Regions from separate parts of the Streptomyces sp. CA-251387 genome, predicted to be linked through region 3. Evidence: predicted binding sites of a transcription regulator. Region 3 holds the regulator's gene; each other region holds the start of a gene.
What was found. The regulator HrcA, encoded in region 3, represses chaperone genes, less so after heat shock. The targets are predictions, from matches to a motif close to TTNGCACTCNGNNNNNCNGAGTGCNAA.

Region 1 (3,273 bases), 1.2 Mb from region 3:
GCTTGCGCTCCTTGAGCTCCACCTCGGTGGCGGCACCGGCCTTGATGACCGCGACGCCGCCGGCGAGCTTCGCCAGACGCTCCTGCAGCTTCTCGCGGTCGTAGTCCGAGTCGCTGTTCTCGATCTCGGCGCGGATCTGGTTCACACGGCCCGCGACCTGCTCGGAGGAGCCGGCACCGTCGACGATGGTGGTCTCGTCCTTGGTGATGACGACCTTGCGGGCCTTGCCCAGGAGGTCCAGGGAGGTGTTCTCGAGCTTGAGACCGACCTCCTCGGAGATGACCTCGCCGCCGGTGAGGATGGCGATGTCGTTCAGCATGGCCTTGCGGCGGTCACCGAAGCCCGGGGCCTTGACGGCGACGGACTTGAAGGTGCCGCGGATCTTGTTGACGACCAGGGTCGACAGGGCCTCGCCCTCGACGTCCTCGGCGATGATCAGCAGCGGCTTGCCCGACTGCATGACCTTCTCCAGGAGCGGGAGCAGATCCTTGACCGAGGAGATCTTGGAGTTGGCGATCAGGATGTACGGGTCGTCGAGGACGGCCTCCATACGCTCCATGTCGGTGGCGAAGTACGCCGAGATGTAGCCCTTGTCGAAGCGCATACCCTCGGTGAGCTCCAGCTCCAGACCGAAGGTCTGGGACTCCTCGACGGTGATGACGCCTTCCTTGCCGACCTTGTCCATGGCCTCGGCGATGAGCTCACCGATCTGGGTGTCGGCGGCGGAGATGGAGGCCGTGGAGGCGATCTGCTCCTTGGTCTCGACGTCCTTCGCCTGCTCCAGCAGGGCGGCGGAGACGGCCTCGACGGCCTTCTCGATACCGCGCTTCAGGGCCATCGGGTTGGCGCCGGCGGCTACGTTGCGCAGGCCCTCCTTGACCAGGGCCTGGGCGAGAACGGTCGCGGTGGTCGTACCGTCACCGGCGACGTCGTCCGTCTTCTTGGCGACTTCCTTGACCAGCTCGGCGCCGATCTTCTCGTACGGGTCCTCGAGCTCGATCTCCTTGGCGATGGAGACACCGTCGTTGGTGATCGTGGGGGCGCCCCACTTCTTCTCGAGGACGACGTTGCGGCCCTTGGGGCCGAGCGTCACCTTGACGGCGTCCGCGAGCTGGTTCATGCCGCGCTCGAGGCCGCGCCGCGCCTCCTCGTCGAACGCGATGATCTTGGCCATGTGAAGTGGTCCCTCCAGGACTGGGGGTGATTCCTTCGGACCGCGCCCGCGCCCGCGACGGACGGCACGCATGCCTCGTGGTTCCTTGCCCCACCCGGCCTGCGGGCCTCACCGACCCGGTCCTTCTTTGTCACTCTCACCTTCAGAGTGCTAACGCCAATGATTAGCACTCGGGGTAGGCGAGTGCAAGCGGCTCTCGGGGATCGGGCAGGGCGGTCCGCCTCGCGCGAACAGCTGACGAACAGGTCCCGAACGGACCCCGGACATGGCGAAGGGCCCGCACCCCGGGAGGTGCGGGCCCTTCGAAGAAGAACGTCGCTGCAGTCAGTCGGCGCGTGCTTCAGCCGGCCACGCGGACCATGTCCGCCTGCGGCCCCTTCTGGCCCTGCGAGATCTCGAACTCGACCCGCTGGCCTTCCTCCAGGGTGCGGTAGCCGTCCATCTGGATCGCGCTGTAGTGGACGAAAACATCCGCACCACCGTCGACCGCGATGAAGCCGTACCCCTTCTCCGCGTTGAACCACTTGACGGTGCCCTGAGCCATGCCTAACTCCCCTATTACTGGCCCTTGCACAGATCCACACTTCGCGGATCCGGGTCAGACCTCACCCCCCATCGGTCGGGGGCGTGCGCCGGAACGCGTCGACCGCGGCTGAATGTATCTGCCCAACTGCCGTCTGCAACAGGTCAATCGGACGAGAATTCCGGGCACGACCGGTCGGGAATGTGGGGACAATTCCCCTCACTTCAGGTCAAGTCGGACCCGACAAAGGGAACAAAAGCCGCAAAAAACCCGCACACTTTGGCTACTTCTTGTCGGGCATACGGCAGAAATGAAGGGCTGCCGACCCGCGGATCGGCGGCATGTTCCCCAACTGTACCTCGCTCAACCACACAGAATTGCCCCCTCCGCTTCTCTCACGGAGGGGGCAATTCGATGAACTCTCAGTAACGCGTGTTACCGATGGTAATGATCGGTCATTCGGTCAGCTCATCCACCGGCGACGGCCGGAATGATGGAGACACCCGCACCGTCCGGCGTCGCCGTCTCCAGCCCCTGCTCGAAACGGACGTCGTCGTCATTGACGTACACGTTGACGAACCGACGCAGCTTGCCCTGGTCGTCGAGCACGCGGGCGGCGATACCCGTGTGGTTCTTCTCCAGGTCGGCGATGACCTCGGCGAGGGTGGCGCCCTCGGCGGCGACCTCGGCCTGCCCGCCGGTGTAGGTGCGCAGGATGGTGGGGATGCGGACGGTGACGCTCACGTTATGACCTCCGGTCAGGTATGCAGGTTCGGTGGGGCAGCGTCCCTAGGGGCGCGGGGAACTGCGCGACCAGCCCCCACCGGCCCGCAGCGGACAACGGTCTAGACGAGTCCAGCCTCGCGGAAGGAGTCCAGGCTGGGACGAATGGTCGCAGTAAGCCCCGTACCGGCCACCGCGTCCAGCGTCTTGAGACCGTCACCGGTGTTGAGGACGACCGTCGTCTTGGTCGGGTCGAGGACCCCGTCCTCGATGAGCTTCTTCGTGACGCCCACCGTCACACCGCCGGCGGTCTCCGCGAAGATGCCCTCGGTCCTGGCGAGGATCTTGATCGCATCCACGACCTGCTCGTCCGTCACGTCCTCCACGAAACCACCCGTGCGGCGGGCGATGTCCAGGACGTAGGGCCCGTCGGCCGGGTTGCCGATGGCCAGCGACTTGGCGATGGTGTTCGGCTTCTGCGGGCGGACGACGTCGTGCCCGGCCTTGAAGGCGGTCGACACCGGCGAGCAGCCCTCGGCCTGCGCGCCGAAGATCTTGTACGGCTTGTCCTCGACGAGCCCGAGCTTGATCAGCTCCTGCAGACCCTTGTCGATCTTCGTGAGCTGGGAGCCGGAGGCGATCGGCACGACCAGCTGGTCGGGGAGCTGCCAGCCGAGCTGCTCGCAGATCTCGTACGCCAGGGTCTTGGAGCCCTCCGCGTAGTACGGCCGCAGGTTGACGTTGACGAAGCCCCAGCCCTCGCCCGCCGGGTCGCCGATCAGCTCGGAGCAGAAACGGTTCACGTCGTCGTAGTTGCCCTCGATACCGACGAGCTCGCCGCCGTAGACCGCGG
Region 2 (3,273 bases), 2.6 Mb from region 3:
GGCGTCAGGGGAGCGGGGTGTCGCCGCCGTGGTCGTGGCCTGCGTAGTCCTGGCCTGCGTGCTGCTCGCCGGTTGCACCCAGTCGGCCGATTCCGCCGGCTCCCGTGGAGGGCCGGGCGGCAATGCGGCACAGGAAGGCGGCAGGGCGGCACCAGGACGCAGCAAGGCGGACCAAGAAGCACGATCGGCGAAAGGGCCGACGCAGGCGGCACAGCCGTACCGCCGCTGGGGCCTGACCGCCCCGCTGCCCGCGCCCCCTTCCCCGCCCGCCCGGCGGCAGCCGCCACGCGCGGGTGACCGGTTGCCCGTCGTGGACCGCGTCCCCACCGGCGACCAGGTCGTCTTCCTCACCTACGACGACGGCGCCGAGAAGGACCCCCGCTTCGTCGACATGGTCCGTGAACTGCGCCTGCCCGTCAGCATGTTCCTCACGGACAGCGTGGTCGGCCCGGGCTACGGCCACTTCGCGCGCCTTCGCTCGGTGGGCGCGTCCATCCAGAACCACACCCTCGACCACGCCGCCCTGCGCGGTCTGCCGTACGCCGGCCAGCGCGCCGAGATCTGCGGCCAGCAGAACAAACTCCGCGCCCGCTTCGGCATCCGCCCCCGCCTCTTCCGCCCGCCCTACGGCACGTACGACACCACCACGCTCCGCGCCGCCGCCCACTGCGGGGTCACGGCGGTGGTGCTGTGGCGCGCGGCGATGGAGGGCGACGGCGAACTGACGTACGCCAGGGGCCCCGGCCGGCTGCGGGCCGGGGACATCATCTCCGTCCCTTCGGGTGAGCCGACCGGGCTGAGCCTGCGGGAGCGGACGACGAGGCTGCTGCGGGAGATCCAGGGGCGGGGGCTGACGGTGGGCCGATTGGAGGACTACGTCTGAGGGAACTTTCCGGCGCGCCGACGGAACTCTTCGGCGCCGGTCCAGGCATTCCAGCCCGTCCGGCGTTTGAGGACGAGGCCCGTTCAGGGCCGAAGCGGGGGCCTGGGGGGGGCAGCCCCAGAACGGCCACGGCAACGCCGGTCACCGGAACCAGGGCTCAGCCGGCGCGGCGAACGCGCAGCGAATTAGCAGTCCGCTTGACCGAGTGCTAATCACGGTCATAGTCTCGGCTCTGGCACTCGACAGAGGAGAGTGCCAACAACGCGACGGGCAGGTCCGGCACCCGCGACGACGGATCGACCTGGTCGCCACCTCAGACAGTTAACCCCGTGAGATCTCCGAAGGGGGAGGTCGGATCGTGACGACCGCCAGCTCCAAGGTTGCCATCAAGCCGCTCGAGGACCGCATCGTGGTCCAGCCGCTGGACGCCGAGCAGACCACGGCCTCTGGCCTGGTCATCCCGGACACCGCCAAGGAGAAGCCCCAGGAGGGCGTCGTCCTGGCCGTGGGCCCGGGCCGCTTCGAGAACGGCGAGCGCCTGCCGCTCGACGTCAAGACCGGCGACATCGTGCTGTACAGCAAGTACGGCGGCACCGAGGTGAAGTACAACGGCGAGGAGTACCTCGTCCTCTCGGCTCGCGACGTGCTCGCGATCATCGAGAAGTAAGACCACCTCGAAGCATTTGCTTCCAGCTGCGCCCCTGGCCCCCGCGACCACTTAAAGAAGCCGGGCGCCCGGGGCGCAGTGTCTTTTTGAACCCACAGATTCCGAGAGGGCTCCCGCTGTCATGGCGAAGATCCTGAAGTTCGACGAGGACGCCCGTCGCGCCCTCGAGCGCGGCGTCAACAAGCTGGCCGACACGGTGAAGGTGACGATCGGCCCCAAGGGCCGCAACGTCGTCATCGACAAGAAGTTCGGCGCCCCCACCATCACCAACGACGGTGTCACCATCGCCCGCGAGGTCGAGGTCGAGGACCCGTACGAGAACCTCGGCGCCCAGCTGGTGAAGGAGGTGGCGACCAAGACCAACGACATCGCGGGTGACGGTACGACCACCGCCACCGTGCTCGCCCAGGCGCTGGTGCGCGAGGGCCTGAAGAACGTCGCCGCGGGTGCCTCCCCGGCGCTGCTGAAGAAGGGCATCGACGCGGCCGTCGCCGCCGTCTCCGAGGAGCTGCTCGCCTCGGCCCGCCCGATCGACGAGAAGTCCGACATCGCCGCCGTCGCCGCGCTGTCCGCCCAGGACCAGCAGGTCGGCGAGCTCATCGCCGAGGCGATGGACAAGGTCGGCAAGGACGGTGTCATCACCGTCGAGGAGTCCAACACCTTCGGTCTGGAGCTGGACTTCACCGAGGGCATGGCCTTCGACAAGGGCTACCTGTCGCCGTACTTCGTGACGGACCAGGAGCGCATGGAGGCCGTCCTGGAGGACCCCTACATCCTCATCAACCAGGGCAAGATCTCCTCCATCGCGGACCTGCTGCCGCTGCTGGAGAAGGTCATCCAGGCGGGTGCCTCCAAGCCGCTGCTGATCATCGCCGAGGACGTCGAGGGCGAGGCCCTGTCGACCCTGGTCGTCAACAAGATCCGCGGCACCTTCAACGCGGTCGCCGTCAAGGCCCCCGGCTTCGGTGACCGCCGCAAGGCGATGCTGCAGGACATGGCGGTCCTCACCGGCGCCACGGTCATCTCCGAGGAGGTCGGCCTCAAGCTCGACCAGGTCGGCCTGGACGTGCTGGGCTCCGCCCGCCGTGTCACGGTCACCAAGGACGACACGACCATCGTCGACGGCGCCGGCAACTCCGAGGACGTCCAGGGCCGCGTCGCCCAGATCAAGGCCGAGATCGAGAACACCGACTCCGACTGGGACCGCGAGAAGCTCCAGGAGCGCCTCGCGAAGCTGGCCGGCGGCGTGTGCGTGATCAAGGTCGGCGCCGCCACCGAGGTGGAGCTGAAGGAGAAGAAGCACCGCCTGGAGGACGCCATCTCCGCGACCCGCGCCGCGGTCGAGGAGGGCATCGTCTCCGGTGGTGGCTCCGCGCTGGTCCACGCCGCCAAGGTGCTGGAGGGCGGCCTCGGCAAGACCGGCGACGAGGCCACCGGTGTCGCCGTCGTCCGCCGCGCGGTCGTCGAGCCGCTGCGCTGGATCGCCGAGAACGCCGGCCTGGAGGGCTACGTCATCACCTCCAAGGTCGCCGAGCTCGACAAGGGCCAGGGCTTCAACGCCGCCACCGGCGAGTACGGCGACCTGGTCAAGGCCGGCGTCATCGACCCGGTCAAGGTCACCCGCTCCGCCCTGGAGAACGCCGCCTCCATCGCCTCCCTCCTCCTCACGACCGAGACCCTGGTCGTCGAGAAGAAGGAAGAGGAGGAGCCGGCCGCCGCTGGT
Region 3 (3,273 bases):
TGCTCGGGGTCGAGCTTCGTCGGGGTCGTGACCTCGACGTGGACGACGAGGTCACCGCGTCCGCCACCGCGCAGATGCGTCACGCCCCGCCCGTGCAGCGGAATCGACTGCCCGGACTGCGTGCCCGGCCGGATGTCGACCTCCTCCAGCCCGTCCAGCGTCTCCAGCGGCACCTTGGTACCGAGAGCCGCCGCGGTCATCGGGATCGTCACCGTGCAGTGCAGGTCGTCGCCGCGCCGCTGGAAGGTGGGGTGCGCGATCTCGTGGATCTCGACGTACAGGTCACCGGCGGGCCCGCCGCCGGGGCCGACCTCGCCCTCACCGGCGAGCTGGATCCGCGTGCCGTTGTCGACACCGGCCGGGATCTTGACGGTCAGGGTCCGACGCGACCGCACGCGCCCGTCACCCGCGCACTCGGGGCACGGCGTCGGCACGACCGTCCCGAAGCCCTGGCACTGCGGACACGGCCGCGAGGTCATGACCTGGCCCAGGAAGGACCGCGTCACCTGCGACACCTCACCGCGACCGCGACACATGTCACAGGTCTGCGCGGAGGTCCCCGGCGCCGCGCCCTCACCGTTGCAGGTGTTGCAGACGACGGCCGTGTCGACCTGGATGTCCTTCGTCGTGCCGAAGGCCGCCTCGTCGAGCTCGATCTCCAGCCGGATCATCGCGTCCTGGCCGCGCCGGGTGCGCGAGCGCGGACCGCGCTGGGACGCCGTACCGAAGAAGGCGTCCATGATGTCCGAGAAGTTGCCGAACCCGCCCGCGCCGAAGCCGCCGGCGCCCGCGCCGCCCGCCTGGGACAGCGGGTCGCCGCCGAGGTCGTAGACCTGCTTCTTCTGCGGGTCCGACAGCACCTCGTAAGCGGCGTTGATCTCCTTGAACCGCTCCTGGGTCTTCGGATCCGGGTTGACGTCCGGGTGCAGCTCGCGTGCGAGCCGCCGGAAGGCCTTCTTGATCTCTTCCTGCGACGCGTCGCGACGCACGCCGAGAACGGCGTAGTAGTCCGTGGCCACTTACGACTCCGCCAGGATCTGTCCGACGTACCGTGCCACTGCGCGTACCGCTCCCATCGTTCCCGGGTAATCCATGCGGGTCGGTCCGACCACGCCGAGCTTGGCGACTGCCTCGCCGCCCGAACCGTAGCCGACCGACACCACGGACGTGGAGTTGAGTCCCTCATGGGCGTTCTCGTGACCGATGCGCACGGTCATGCCCGAATCCTTCGCCTCGCCCAGCAACTTGAGGAGCACGACCTGCTCCTCGAGGGCCTCCAGGACGGGCCGGATGGTGAGGGGGAAGTCATGTCCGAAGCGGGTGAGATTGGCGGTGCCGCCGATCATCAGCCGCTCCTCGTTCTCCTCGACGAGCGTCTCCAGGAGGGTGGAGAGCACGGTCGAGACGGTGCCGCGGTCCTCCATGTCGAAGGCCTCGGGGAGGTCCTCGACGAGCATCGGCACATCGGTGAAGCGCCGCCCCGCGACCCGGCTGTTGAGCCGCGCGCGTAGATCCGCGAGCGAGGTCTCCCCGAAGGGCGCCGGGCAGTCGATCATCCGCTGCTCGACTCGCCCGGTGTCCGTGATCAGCACGAGCATCACGCGCGCGGGCGCGAGCGACAGCAGCTCGACATGCCGGACGGTGGACCGGGTCAGCGACGGATACTGCACGACGGCGACCTGCCGTGTGAGCTGCGCGAGCAGCCGCACGGTCCGCGCCACCACATCATCAAGGTCTACGGCGCCCTCGAGGAAGTTCTGGATGGCGCGCCGCTCCGGCGGGCTCATCGGCTTGACGCCGGCGAGCTTGTCGACGAACAGCCGGTAGCCCTTGTCGGTCGGGATCCGACCGGCGCTGGTGTGCGGCTGGGCGATGTAGCCCTCGTCCTCCAGGGCCGCCATGTCGTTGCGGACGGTCGCCGGGGAGACGCCGAGGTTGTGCCGCTCGGTGAGCGCCTTGGAGCCGACCGGCTCCTCCGTCCCGACGTAGTCCTGGACGATGGCGCGCAACACCTGAAGCCTGCGTTCACTCAGCATCTCGCGCACACCTCCAGAACTCGTTCCCTTTGGCACCTTGCCTGGCACTCTGTCCGTCCGAGTGCCAGCCGTCCCCGGCCAGTGTACGGCGGTGGGGTACGCCCCGGGCAAGGCCGGTCCGGCACCACCGTGCTCGGACGTGCTGTCCCAGCTAGCGTCGCGGTATGACGGTGACTTGGGAAGAGCTGGGGTGGGAGCGGCTGGCGGCCGGGGTGGGCCGGTGCCGGCTTCCGGTGTGGGACTGCACGGCGGGGCTGGTCGTCGGGGACGGCACCGCGCTGGTCGTCGACGCCGGGTCGAGCGTCGCGGAGGGCGCGCGGTTGCGTACGCAGGCGCAGTGGCTCGCGGGTCACCGTGTGACTCATCTCGCTCTGACGCATCCCCACTTCGACCATGTCTTCGGGGCGGCGGCGTTCGCGGGGGCGGAGATCTTCGGTGCGGTGGGTGTGGACACGGTGTTCGAGGGGCGGCACGCGCGCGAGGAGCTGCGCGGGGACGCGGTGCGGGGCGGCCTGGACCCGGCGGCGGCCGAGGAGGCCGTGGACGCCCTGGTCCGCCCCCGCCATCAGGTGAGCGGCGAGTGGACCCTCGACCTGGGCGGCGGCCGTCAGGTCCTGCTGGCGAACGTGGGCCCGGCGCACACGGCCCACGACCTGGTCGTGCTCGTGCCGGGCGAGCTCCCCGGCGATCGGGAGGTGGTCTTCTGCGGTGACCTGGTGGAGGAGTCCGGCGAGCCCCAGGCCGGCCCCGACGCCGTACCGTCGCACTGGCCGGCCGCCCTGGACCGCCTGCTGGACCTGGGCGGCGAGGACGCGCTGTACGTGCCCGGTCACGGAGCGGTGGTCGACGCGGAGTTCGTACGACGCCAGCGCGACGCCCTCGCCGCCCGCTTCGGCGTGTCGCGCTGATCTGTGCTCCCTGACGGCCGGGCTTCTCCTATCGTCACTCGAATGCGCCAGTACTCACCGGACCTGACTCCCCCCTGGAAGAAGCCCAAGCCGGTCCCCGAGGTCCCGGCAGAGCCCGGCCTGGTGGTCGAGGAGCCGGGTACGGGCTTCTGCGGTGCGGTGATCCGCTGTGAGGCCGGCACGGTCACCCTGGAGGACCGCTTCGGCAAGCACCGGGTGTTCCCGCTGGAACCGCGCGGGTTCCTGCTGGAGGGCAAGGTGGTGACCCTGGTACGGCCGTCGGGCGCGGCTCCGGTACGTCCCACCCGTACGGCATCCGGTTCGGTCGC

Region 1: groL (chaperonin GroEL) is a predicted target of HrcA. The motif match lies at 1,338-1,364, and genes of this name have one in related genera.
Region 2: groES (co-chaperone GroES) is a predicted target of HrcA. The motif match lies at 1,069-1,095, and genes of this name have one in related genera.

What each region holds. Positions count from the first base shown of each region.
Region 1 covers NZ_JBNJMJ010000001.1:4,321,620-4,324,892, forward strand. Annotated here, with positions in the region: gene groL (chaperonin GroEL) at 1-1,174, opposite strand, end outside; gene ACQEV2_RS19175 (cold-shock protein) at 1,515-1,718, opposite strand; gene ACQEV2_RS19180 (MoaD/ThiS family protein) at 2,166-2,441, opposite strand; gene thrC (threonine synthase) at 2,543-3,273, opposite strand, start outside.
Region 2 covers NZ_JBNJMJ010000001.1:5,690,395-5,693,667, forward strand. Annotated here, with positions in the region: gene ACQEV2_RS25665 (polysaccharide deacetylase family protein) at 1-883, shown strand, start outside; gene groES (co-chaperone GroES) at 1,242-1,550, shown strand; gene groL (chaperonin GroEL) at 1,672-3,273, shown strand, end outside.
Region 3 covers NZ_JBNJMJ010000001.1:3,120,014-3,123,286, forward strand. Annotated here, with positions in the region: gene dnaJ (molecular chaperone DnaJ) at 1-1,019, opposite strand, end outside; gene hrcA (heat-inducible transcriptional repressor HrcA) at 1,020-2,036, opposite strand; gene ACQEV2_RS13980 (MBL fold metallo-hydrolase) at 2,201-2,944, shown strand; gene ACQEV2_RS13985 (DUF3097 domain-containing protein) at 2,987-3,273, shown strand, end outside.